Regions from separate parts of the Clostridium sp. CM039 genome, predicted to be linked through region 2. Evidence: a T-box and tRNA genes for the amino acid it is inferred to sense, from the RefSeq annotation. Region 2 holds a T-box; the other regions hold tRNA genes.
What was found. A T-box is a leader RNA that pairs with one kind of tRNA and senses whether it is charged. The one in region 2 lies ahead of asnS (asparagine--tRNA ligase), so its partner is inferred to be a tRNA-Asn.
Positions count from the first base shown of each region.

Region 1: it encodes a tRNA-Asn, which carries the amino acid that the T-box ahead of asnS (asparagine--tRNA ligase) is inferred to sense. The anticodon was not compared.
Region 3: it encodes a tRNA-Asn, which carries the amino acid that the T-box ahead of asnS (asparagine--tRNA ligase) is inferred to sense. The anticodon was not compared.

Region 1 covers NZ_CM143649.1:3,203,216-3,207,513, forward strand. Annotated here, with positions in the region: rRNA gene ACWJJ2_RS14970 (23S ribosomal RNA) at 1-2,272, shown strand, start outside; rRNA gene rrf (5S ribosomal RNA) at 2,362-2,478, shown strand; tRNA gene ACWJJ2_RS14980 (tRNA-Asn) at 2,484-2,558, shown strand; gene fusA (elongation factor G) at 2,835-4,298, shown strand, end outside.
Region 2 covers NZ_CM143649.1:2,118,572-2,122,869, forward strand. Annotated here, with positions in the region: gene asnS (asparagine--tRNA ligase) at 217-1,608, opposite strand; T-box leader at 1,675-1,950, opposite strand; gene ACWJJ2_RS09975 (hypothetical protein) at 2,139-2,372, opposite strand; gene ACWJJ2_RS09980 (YitT family protein) at 2,457-3,320, opposite strand; gene ACWJJ2_RS09985 (MBL fold metallo-hydrolase) at 3,560-4,298, opposite strand, start outside.
Region 3 covers NZ_CM143649.1:3,188,357-3,192,654, forward strand. Annotated here, with positions in the region: gene greA (transcription elongation factor GreA) at 1-366, shown strand, start outside; gene lysS (lysine--tRNA ligase) at 520-2,049, shown strand; tRNA gene ACWJJ2_RS14905 (tRNA-Asn) at 2,208-2,282, shown strand; T-box leader at 2,333-2,498, shown strand; gene ACWJJ2_RS14910 (glycine--tRNA ligase) at 2,686-4,077, shown strand; gene murD (UDP-N-acetylmuramoyl-L-alanine--D-glutamate ligase) at 4,263-4,298, shown strand, end outside.

The sequences.
Region 1 (4,298 bases), 1.1 Mb from region 2:
ACGGAGCCGAAGGGAAACCAAGTCTGAATAGGGCGCATAGTTGCATGTCGTAGACCCGAAACCGGGTGACCTATCCATGGCCAGGATGAAGCGGAAGTAAAATTCCGTGGAGGTCCGAACCACGTTGGTGTTGAAAAACCATGGGATGAGCTGTGGATAGCGGAGAAATTCCAATCGAACTCGGAGATAGCTGGTTCTCCTCGAAATAGCTTTAGGGCTAGCGTCGATTAATTGAGTAATGGAGGTAGAGCACTGAATGGGCTAGGGGCTGACAACAGTTACTGAACCCTATCAAACTCCGAATGCCATATACTTTTATTTCGGCAGTCAGACTGCGAATGATAAGATCCGTAGTCAAAAGGGAAACAGCCCAGACCATCAGCTAAGGTCCCAAAGTGTAAGTTAAGTGGAAAAGGATGTGGGATTTCTAAGACAACTAGGATGTTGGCTCAGAAGCAGCCACTCATTTAAAGAGTGCGTAATAGCTCACTAGTCAAGAGATCCTGCGCCGAAGATGTCCGGGGCTAAAACTTACCACCGAAGCTATGGGTGTACACAATTGTGTACGCGGTAGAGGAGCTTTCTGTACTGGCTGAAGTCATACCGTAAGGAGTGGTGGACGGTACAGAAGTGAGAATGTTGGCATGAGTAGCGAGAGTTAAGTGAGAATCTTAACGGTCGAAAACCTAAGGTTTCCTGAGGAAGGCTCGTCCTCTCAGGGTTAGTCGGGACCTAAGCCGAGGCCGAAAGGCGTAGGTGATGGACAATCGGTTGATATTCCGATACCACCAATGGACGTTATTAGAAATGGGATGACGCAGGAGGATAAGATGTGCACACTATTGGATGTGTGTCTAAGCATTTAGGCGGAGCAAGCAGGCAAATCCGTTTGCTCTTAACGCTGAGATGTGATGGGGAAGGGAATTTATTCCCGAAGTATCTGATTCCACGCTGCCAAGAAAAGTCTCTATCGAGGATATTGGTGCCCGTACCGCAAACCGACACAGGTAGGTGAGGAGAGAATCCTAAGACCATCGGAAGAATTGTTGTTAAGGAACTCGGCAAATTGACCCCGTAACTTCGGGAGAAGGGGTGCCTACGTAAGTAGGTCGCAGAGAATAGGCCCAAGCAACTGTTTAGCAAAAACACAGGTCTCTGCTAAAGCGAAAGCTGATGTATAGGGGCTGACGCCTGCCCGGTGCTGGAAGGTTAAGGGGATTACTTAGCGCAAGCGAAGGTATGAACTTAAGCCCCAGTAAACGGCGGCCGTAACTATAACGGTCCTAAGGTAGCGAAATTCCTTGTCGGGTAAGTTCCGACCCGCACGAATGGCGTAATGATTTGGGCACTGTCTCAACAACACATCCGGCGAAATTGTAGTGCAAGTGAAGATGCTTGCTACCCGCGATTGGACGGAAAGACCCCGTAGAGCTTTACTGTAGCTTAGCATTGAATTTCGGTATTGTCTGTACAGGATAGGTGGGAGACTGAGAAACATGGGCGTCAGCCTGTGTGGAGTCATCCTTGGGATACCACCCTGACAGTACTGAGGTTCTAACTGGAGGCCATGAATCTGGTCACAGGACATTGTTAGGTGGGCAGTTTGACTGGGGCGGTCGCCTCCAAAAAAGTAACGGAGGCGCCCAAAGGTTCCCTCAGCGCGGTTGGAAATCGCGCGAAGAGTGCAAAGGCAGAAGGGAGCCTGACTGCGACACTTACAAGTGGAGCAGGGACGAAAGTCGGGCTTAGTGATCCGGTGGTACCTCGTGGGAGGGCCATCGCTCAACGGATAAAAGCTACCTCGGGGATAACAGGCTGATCTCCCCCAAGAGTCCACATCGACGGGGAGGTTTGGCACCTCGATGTCGGCTCGTCGCATCCTGGGGCTGAAGTAGGTCCCAAGGGTTGGGCTGTTCGCCCATTAAAGCGGCACGCGAGCTGGGTTCAGAACGTCGTGAGACAGTTCGGTCCCTATCCGTCGCGGGCGTAGGAAATTTGAAGGGAGCTGTCCTTAGTACGAGAGGACCGGGATGGACAAACCTCTGGTGCACCAGTTGTCACGCCAGTGGCATCGCTGGGTAGCTATGTTTGGAAGGGATAAACGCTGAAAGCATCTAAGCGTGAAGCCCACCCTGAGATGAGATTTCCCATAACTCGCACGTAAGTGCGGTGTTAGTAAGACTCCTGGAAGACCACCAGGTTGATAGGTTAGAGGTGTAAGCATGGTAACATGTTCAGCTGACTAATACTAATAAGTCGAGGGCTTGACCTAAATATATAATTAGAAATAAAGCGATACTTCAAGCGTAAGCGAGAAGACTAGTTCACTGTGCAATTTTGAGAGAATATTTATTTTCTCAATCTAGTGATTATGGCATGAAGGTAACACCCGTTCCCATACCGAACACGAAGGTTAAGCTTCAATGCGCCGATGGTACTGCAGGGGTGACCTTGTGGAAGAGTAGGTTGTCGCTAGGTAATGTTCCGCGATAGCTCAACGGTGGAGCACTCGGCTGTTAACCGATAGGTTGAAGGTTCAAATCCTTTTCGCGGAGCCATTTTTATTTAAAGTATACAAAGCTAATTATTAGCTTTTTTTTATTTTTTGAAAAATTATAATAAATAATATACAAATTTTAAAAAATAGATATGAGCTTTAGTAATAACTTATATTTAGTTTAAATATATAATTAAGTATCAATAAATTTATTTTATTGGTACTTTTATCTTTTTTAGAAAGTAATAATTATAAAATTCAGCTATATACAAAGGCTTTTTATTTAAAGGTAGAATATATGAATATATATCTAACGAAAAGCTAGGAGGTATCGTATATGAAAGAATATATAAGCAAAAATCTAAGAAATATAGGAATTGTTGGACATAGTGGTTCAGGAAAAACCACATTAATGGAATCAATATTATATTACACTAAAGCTATAGATAGATTCGGAAAAGTTAATGATGGTACTACAATTAGTGATTACGATATTGAAGAAAAGAAAAGAAAAACGTCTATTTCTACATCAGTGGCTTTAAGTGAATGGGGAAATATAAAATTAAATTTAGTAGATATGCCTGGATATTTTGATTATGAAGGAGAAATGATTGAGGGGCTAAGAGCTGTAGATATGGCAATGATAACTGTTTGTGGGGTATCAGGTGTAGAAGTTGGAACTGAGAAGGCTTGGGAATATATCAATGATCATAAGCTACCTAGAGCATTTTTTATTAATAAGCTAGATAGGGAAAATAGTAATTTTCAAGTTGCTTTGCAACAGATAAAAGAAACATTTGGAATATCCGCAGTACCAATTCAATATCCTATAGGTAGTGAAGAAAATTTTAGCGGCGTAATAAATGTCATATCTAGAAGGGCTCAAATATTTAATCCTAAAACACATGGGATGGAAGATAGTGATATTCCAGAAGAATTAATAGATAAAGTGGATGAGTGTAAACAGATGGTTATGGAAGCAGTTGCTGAAACAGATGAAGTTCTATTAGAAAAATATTTCAATGAGGGTTCTATAAGTGAAAAAGAAATATATCAAGGTCTTATAAAAGGAGCTTCTATGGGAGAAATTACACCTATAATGTGTGGATCTGCTTTACTTGGTATAGGAATGAATACGTTGCTAGAAGATATGGTTGAATGCTTCCCTTCTCCAATTGAAACAACTATGTACATTGCAAAAGGTATGAAAAACAATAAATATACGCAAGTCAAAATTGATGATATGGGTCCATTCTCAGCATTAGTATTTAAAACTATTGCAGATCCTTTTGTAGGTAAATTATCTATGTTCCGTGTTATTACTGGAAAAGCTAAAAGTGACACAATAGTATATAATACTAATAAAAATAAAGAAGAAAAAATAGGTGCTATGTATTTTTTAAAAGGAAAACAACAATTTCAAACTCGAGAAATTGCGGCAGGGGATATAGGTGCAGTTGCAAAACTTCAATGCACGACTACTGGAGATACTCTCTGTGATAGAGCGAAACTAATAATGTTTGATACTATGGAGTTCCCACAACCAGTTTTTTCAAGAGCTATTGTAACTAAAGCTAAAGGTGATGAAGATAAAATATCTAATGGATTAACAAAATTGTTAGAAGAAGATCCTACATTCTCAATATCTAGGAGCGCAGAAAATGCACAAACTATAATCTCAGGATTAGGATCTACCCACTTGCAGGTTATAGTTAGTAAATTGAAAAATAAATTTGGAGTTGAAGTATCATTAGAAATTCCAAAGATTGCTTATAGAGAAACAATTAAAAGAACTTCTGAT
Region 2 (4,298 bases):
GCTCCTATTCTACACATAGGGAGCTGCTTTTAATATTGTAATTTACTATTAAATCATCTCCTGCGGAGCCGCGACAGCTTCGCAGAAGATGCATTGATGACTTCAGAAGGAGATTTATACTCCCACTAAAGTTTTCTATTTGCTAGGGCAAATAACGCCTACTTATAGTAGGTACTCCCACTTATACAAATGGGAGACTTTCCTTCTGAAATGTCGTTAAAATTCAGCAGACCCAGTTGTTCTTGGGAATGGAATAACGTCTCTGATGTTGCTCATACCTGTAATATACATAATAGCTCTTTCAAATCCTAGTCCAAATCCAGCATGCTTAGTTCCGCCGTATTTCCTTAACTCTAAATACCACCAGTAATCTTCTTTATTAAGACCACATTCTTCCATTCTAGCTTCTAAAATATCTTGTCTTTCTTCTCTTTGGCTTCCACCGATAATTTCTCCTATTCCCGGTACAAGTAAGTCCATTGCTGCAACTGTCTTATTATCGTCATTTATTCTCATATAAAAAGATTTTATTTCCTTTGGATAATCCGTTACAAATAATGGTTTTTTAAACACTTCTTCTGTTAAATATCTTTCATGCTCAGTTTGAAGATCACAGCCCCAAGTTACCGGGTACTGGAATTCATTTCCTGATTTTTGTAGAATATCCACAGCCTCAGTATATGTTATCTGTCCAAACTCTGCGTTTACAACACCATTTAATCTTTCAATTAAACCTTTATCTACAAAACTATTGAAAAACTCCATCTCTTCTGGAGCGTTTTCCATAACATATTTTATTATATATTTCATCATGTCTTCTGCGAGTTTCATATCATCTTTTAAATCCGCAAATGCTATTTCAGGCTCTATCATCCAGAACTCAGCTGCATGTCTTCCTGTATTAGAATTTTCTGCTCTAAATGTTGGCCCAAAAGTATAAACATTTCTAAACGCTAAAGCAAAAGCCTCTGCTGCTAACTGTCCACTTACAGTTAAGCTAGTTTCTTTACCAAAAAAGTCTTGCGCGTAATCAACTTTTTTATCTTCGCCTAGCGGAATATTGCTAAAATCAAGGGTAGATATTCTAAACATTTCACCCGCACCTTCGCAATCACTACCAGTTATTATTGGTGTATGGGTATATACAAATCCTCTCTTTTGAAAAAACTCATGTATAGCAAAAGCAGTTAATGAACGCACCCTGAACACTGCTGAGAAAGCATTACTTCTTGGCCTTAAGTGTGCAATAGTTCTTAAATACTCAAAAGAATGTCTTTTCTTTTGCAATGGATAATCGGTATTTGACATCCCTTCTAAAACTATTTTAGTAGCTTTAATCTCAAATGGTTGCTTAGCTTCTGGCGTTACAACAAGTTTCCCTTCTATAGTCAAAGATGAACTTATAGGTAATTTAGCTATTTCAGCAAAATTTTCTAAGCCTTCCTCAAAAACTACCTGAATATTTTTGAAGAAGCTTCCATCATTAACTTCTATAAACCCGAACGCTTTAGAAGATCTTAAAGTTCTTATCCATCCAGAGATAGATACTACTTGATCTTCATATTTTTCTTTTTCTCTATAAATTTGTTTTACTAACAATTTTTCCATAAAATTGCCCTCCTTATAATTTTATATTTACCTTAATAATAAAAAAAGCCTTCCATCCCTTAATAATAAAGGGACGAAAGGCTATAATTTCGCTATGCCACCCAGTTTTGTCATATAATATGACCAATCTAATCAGTACAGAATTATATATTCGTTGATACGAGTTATACAATTGATACTGCCCAACAGTTAACGGATTGGAGCCGTCTAAGCCTACTACCTTAAAGATTTCGGTTAGAAACTCTGAGATGTTCTTCGATATAAACTTCGTATTGGTCTTTCACCATCACCAACTCGCTATTACTACCCTTTTATATCTACTCTTCTCTTCACAGTCTTTATATTTAAATATTAGTATATGTATCAATTATTTTTATATTCAATTAAAATTATAATATTTTTAATAATAAATGTCAAATATTTTTATAATAAAAATAGATGCCTAAAATGATTTTTCAATCATTTTAGGCATCCCTTAAGTTTTTCTCTTAATTATATATATTATAATTCTTTTAAACAAGCATATCTATTTAATCAAATTCTTCATCTTCATTTTCATCTTCAACTATCTCACCAATAACTTCATCTCTCTTTGCCGTTTCTCCAGTAACCTTATTTTCAAGAACAATGTTACATTTCACACATCCATCTTCTTCATTAATGAAAGTTTTTGCTACAACATCATCTTTTTCTAAAGATACACCCTGCGTAAGTTTCTCTGGGTGGTCAAATATAATAGGTTTACTATTTAATCTATCATCCATGTATAATCACTTCCTTTCTAAATTTAGTCTTTACATGAAGACTTCAAAATATACTTTGAAAATGTTGCCTATTATACTTGTATTTTATTTTGTAAATCCTTCTCCCGATACTTCTCTTACATCTGCAACAGTAATAAATGCGTTGGCATCAATTAATTTAACCATTTTTTGAAGAGGCACTATTTCATTTTTACCAACTACTATATATAGCACCTGTTTGGGTCCATTTGTATACATTCCAGTAGCATTTATTCCTGTTACACCTCTCTTTAAATCCTTCATTAATATTTCCGCTATTTCCTTAGAATTATTTGAAATAATAAATACCGCTTTAGAATAATTTATTCCTTCAAGTATACCATCTATAACCTTACTAACTATATAAGTAGATATTAGTGCATACATAGCTTTTTGAACACCAAATACAAAAGCACCTGTTAGTATTATAATCGAATCAATAGCTAATATAATTTTAGCTATTGGCATATTTTTTAAATAAACCTTTATGATGTTTGCAGCTAAATCAGTTCCTCCAGTACTAGCGGATGCTCTTAATACAAACCCTAAGCCTATACCAACAAATACTCCACCAAATATACTAACCAACAAAATATCGACCTGTGGCATCGGTATAAAGCTTGTATAAAACAACGCGAAAGATAGATATGCCGCAGCAAACAAGGATTTACCGACAAATTTTTTCCCCTTAAGTTTTCTAGCAATGATAAGCAATGGTATATTTATCACAATATTAGTAAACCATAGAGGCACTCCTATTCCGTAATGCTTTTCTGCAATATATTGAATAACAATGGCAATACCTGCTACTCCACCTGTTACTAATTTAAATTTTGCCAAAAACATATTTATGCCTGCTGCGAGTATTGTAGTCCCGATAATAATGTAAATATAATTTAAAACGTTCTCATTTTTAGTTTCTGTTCTCATTTAATCTATCCTACTTTCTACTTACTGCTTTATAATAATAAAGTATCACAATTATAAAATTATGTAAATAGAAATTATAGTTTTTAATTATTTTATAAGTTTTGCATCATAAATCCATCTAAATATAAAAAGCATCACATGTAATATTAATTTAGGGGGACTAAAAAATACTGCATGTGATGCTTTTTTATTTGGTTATTTAAATTATAGACATAACTGACTATTTCTATCCATATATATTAAAAATATTTTTTATATATTATCTCTTGCCTAGGATGATTTATTTCAACTGATTTTATGTTAATTTTTCTCATTATACTAGCAAATTCTTTAGTAATAGCTACTTCATCTCCGAAATGCATAGGTATAAGTAATTTAGGCCTAATTTCTTTTGCAAAATATTCTCCGCCTATATAATAAAACTCTTGAAGTCTTGGATCTACTGGAAAAAAAGCTATGTCGATAGATTTTTCTTCTTTTAATTTCTCTATGTGAGTTTTAAATGAAGCCTCTGCTTCAGATCGCTCCTCTGAACTGTCCTCTTTCCAGTGCCACCAATTAAGATCTCCAGCATGAAAAATAGTTACCCCATCAAATTTTACTAAAAAAGATATTCCAATATCAGTTGAACCATAAGCTTTTACATAAACGTCTTTAAATAATTTTTCTTCACCTTCCTTTATAAATCTATAATTCGATTTATTTTTATCTATTTTTATATCATTACTAAGTATGTATTGTATATCACTATTATAATTTTCCCAATCCAAAATACAAGAATTAAAATGATCCTCGTGACTATGTGATGAAAACACATAAACATTTTTCATGTCTTTAATATTTTCAGATGATAACAATGCTGTCTGCTTATGGGCTTTATCATTTATTACAGGTTCTTTATAGTAATCAAATATTAAAAAATGATTTTTAGTTTTAATGGCAAACCCACTATGGTATATATAGTATATTTTTGTTTCT
Region 3 (4,298 bases), 1.1 Mb from region 2:
CTTGGGTATGGGGACTTAACCGAAAACTCAGAGTACGATGAAGCTAAAAATGAACAAGCATTTGTTGAAGGTAGAATAATACAATTGGAAAATATGCTTAGAAATGCAAGTGTTATAGATGAAAACGATATTGAAATAGATGTAGTAAGTATAGGATCTATAGTTAAGGTTAAGGATTATGAGTTTGATGAAGAAGTTGAATTTTATATAGTGGGTTCAGCAGAAGCAGATCCAATGATAAATAAAATATCGAATGAGTCACCAGTTGGATGTGCACTCGTTGGTAAGAAATCAGGAGCAATTATAGAAGTTGCAGTTCCAGATGGTGTTGGTAGGTATGAAGTATTGGAAGTGCGACGTGGGTAATTGTTTAAAAATTATTTAATTTTTATAGAACATAGGGGTACTTAACAATTTATAATTGGTAGGTGCCCTAAAGAAATATATACATAGAAGAAATATGGCAGAATAAATGATTAGTAATTATTTTCTGACCTGGGAAAAACAGGAGGGATATTAATGTCGAACGAAAAAAACAATGAAGAAAAAAGTGAAGAGAAAAACTTGCATGAACTTGAATCTAAATATAATGAACAGGTAACCATAAGACGACGAAAATTATCTGCTTTAAAAGAAGAAGGCAAAGATCCATTTGATGTGTACAAAGTTGAAAGAACTCATACATCACAAGAAGTTAAAGAAAATTTTGAGAAATTAGAAGGCGCTCAGGTTATTGTAGCAGGTAGACTCATGTCTAAAAGAGTTCATGGTAAGGCAGGTTTTTCTGATATTCATGATAGATATGGTAAAATACAACTATACATAAAAATAGATGATGTAGGCGAAGAAAAATTAAAAGAATATAAAAGTTTTGACATAGGAGATTTTGTAAGCATAACTGGTACACCTTTTGTTACAAAAACTGGTGAGATATCACTACATATAGTAGATTTTCAGCTTGTAGCGAAGGCTCTAAAACCACTTCCAGAAAAATGGCACGGATTAAAAGATCCTGATTTAAGATTTAGACAAAGAGAAGTAGATATAATAATGAACCCACAAGTAAGAGATACGTTTATGAAGAGAATATCAATAATTAAATATATCCGAGAATACTTAGATAACAAAGGATTTTTAGAAGTTGAAACTCCGATTTTATCCACAGTAGCAGGAGGAGCCGCAGCAAGACCATTTAGTACTCATCATAATGCGCTTGATATTGAGATGTATCTTAGAATTGCAACAGAGCTATATTTAAAAAGACTTATTGTTGCTGGTTTTGAAAAGGTATATGACATGGGTAAAAACTTTAGAAACGAAGGAACAGATATAAGACATAATCCAGAGTTTACAATGATAGAATTATATGAAGCTTATGCAGATTATAATGATATGATGGAAATTACGGAAAATATGATAGCTTACGTTTGTGAAAAGGTTCATGGAACTATGAAAGTAAATTATCAAGGAACTGAGATAGATTTTACACCACCATGGAGAAGAATTACTATGGTAGATGCAGTAAGAGAATATTCAGGTGTGGACTTTGATAAAATAGCTACTAATGAAGAAGCTAGGGTTATAGCTAAAGAAAAGCATTTACAATTTAAAAAAGAATTAGAAAATTGCTCAAAAGCAGATATATTAAATGAATTATTTGAAGTATATGTGGAAGAGAAACTAATTCAACCAACATTCTTATGTGATTACCCTGTAGAAATATCACCTCTTACAAAGAAGAAGAGAGGGAATGAAGAGTTTACAGAGAGATTTGAAGGTTTTGTGTTTGGAAGAGAAGTGTGTAATGCATACTCAGAGTTAAATGATCCAGTAGTTCAGAGAGAGAGATTTATGCAACAAGCAAAAGAAAGAGAACTGGGTGATGATGAGGCTTATTTAATAGATGAAGAATTTATGAGCGCATTAGAAACAGGAATGCCACCAACAGGAGGACTGGGTATAGGAATTGATAGAATGGTAATGTTCTTAACGGATTCTTATTCAATAAGAGATGTTATCCTATTTCCTACAATGAAACCAATCCAGTAGTTTAAAAAAATTAAAGGGGTATTTTAGTTAATCTAAAATATCCTTTTTACTTCTTAAGCGTAATCATCAGTGCTTAAAATCATGAAATTTAAATAAAAAAGAAAAAACTATTGAATTTTTAAAAGTATATGTTATAATGTTGTTGTAAGCAATAATAATCCGCGATAGCTCAACGGTGGAGCACTCGGCTGTTAACCGATAGGTTGAAGGTTCAAATCCTTTTCGCGGAGCCATTTTTTATTTTTGGAACTCAATATTATAAGAAATCTAATGTATAATAAAATAATTCACTGTGATAAAGAAGAGTAGTAGTAGTACTTCATAAGAGAGGTTGTGGCTGGTGTAAACAATCAAAGTATTATTGTGAAAGGAACTTTTGAGTGTATAGAACTTAAAGTAGGGCATGTGCCAATAAGGGTGGAACCGCGGAAATAATTTTCGTCCCTTGGGGTATAGTCTTTTTTTTGTACGTAAAATAAAAGAGCATGCCTTTATGCGGGTGTGATGGATTGAATTGGTTATATTTAGGGCAAATAGGAAAGAATACAAGATGTAATATTAATATATTTGTAATGACCATTGAGAAGTATATAAAACGAGATATCATTAGATTATAAAAAAATAGGAGGGATTAATATGACATTTGAAAAAAGTATGGATAAAATAGTTGCGTTATGCAAAAACAGAGGGTTCGTATTCCCAGGATCCGATATATATGGAGGGCTCGCTAATTCGTGGGATTATGGTCCTCTGGGAGTTGAATTTAAAAACAATGTTAAAAAAGCTTGGTGGAAAAAATTTGTTCAAGAAAGTCCATATAATGTAGGTGTTGACTGCGCTATACTTATGAACCCAGAAGTATGGGTTGCGACGGGTCACGTTGGAGGATTTTCAGATCCACTAATGGATTGCAAAGATTGCAAAGCTAGATTTAGAGCGGATAAGTTAGTGGAAGACCATATGACGAATCAGGGAGTAGAAGTAGCTAGTGCTGATGGATGGTCAAATGAAGAGTTAAAAGAATATATAGCAAAAAATGAAATAGTATGTCCTAAATGTGGAAAGAAAGACTTTACTGATATTAGAAAATTTAATTTAATGTTTAAGACTTCCCAGGGGATAACAGAAGATGGAAAATCAGAGATATATTTAAGACCAGAAACGGCTCAGGGTATCTTTGTAAACTTTAAAAATGTTCAAAGAGCTTCAAGAAAAAAAGTTCCATTTGGAATAGGCCAAGTAGGAAAGGCTTTCAGAAATGAAATAACACCAGGGAACTTTATTTTTAGAACTAGGGAATTTGAGCAAATGGAATTGGAATTTTTCTGTAAACCGGGTACAGATTTAGAATGGTTTGCATATTGGAAAGAGTATTGTGCTAATTTCTTATATAATTTGGGAATGGAAAAGGAAAATTTAAGATTTAGAGACCATGGAGAAGAGGAATTATCTTTCTATAGTAATGCTACTTGTGACATAGAATTCTTGTTCCCTTTTGGATGGGGAGAATTATGGGGCGTTGCCGATAGAACTGATTATGACTTAAAGAAGCATATGGAACATTCAGGGAATGATTTAAGTTATCTAGATCCTATTACTAATGAAAAATATGTACCATATTGTATAGAACCTTCTCTGGGTGCAGATAGAGTTGTTCTTGCATTCTTAGTTAATGCATATGATGAAGAAGAACTTGAAGGCGGAGACGTAAGAACAGTGCTTCATTTACATCCAGCACTTGCACCATTTAAGGCGGCTATTCTACCTTTAAGTAAAAAATTATCAGAGAAATCGCTCGAAGTTTTTGCTATGCTAGGTAAAAAATTTAACGTAGACTACGATGAAACCGGAAGTATAGGAAAAAGGTATAGAAGAGAAGACGAAATAGGAACTCCATACTGCATAACCGTAGATTTTGATACGTTAGAAGATAATACTGTAACAATTAGAGACAGAGACACAATGGATCAAATAAGGGTAAGTATAGATGATTTAGAAAAGTTTATAGAAGAAAAACTACAATTTTAAATTTTAAATTGGAATAGTTAGTTTGGTTTAGAGAATGGCGTGTAGTATATAATGAGGCTTGAGTAGGCTGTGGTTATACTATGCGTTGTTTTTTTATAGAATAAATCTAAAAAATTATAAAATAAATTTGTAAAATAAATAATATAATATAATATAAAGTATATGGAGATTACATGGAGGGTTATATGAAAAAGGATTTCAATGAATTTAAGGAATTTATA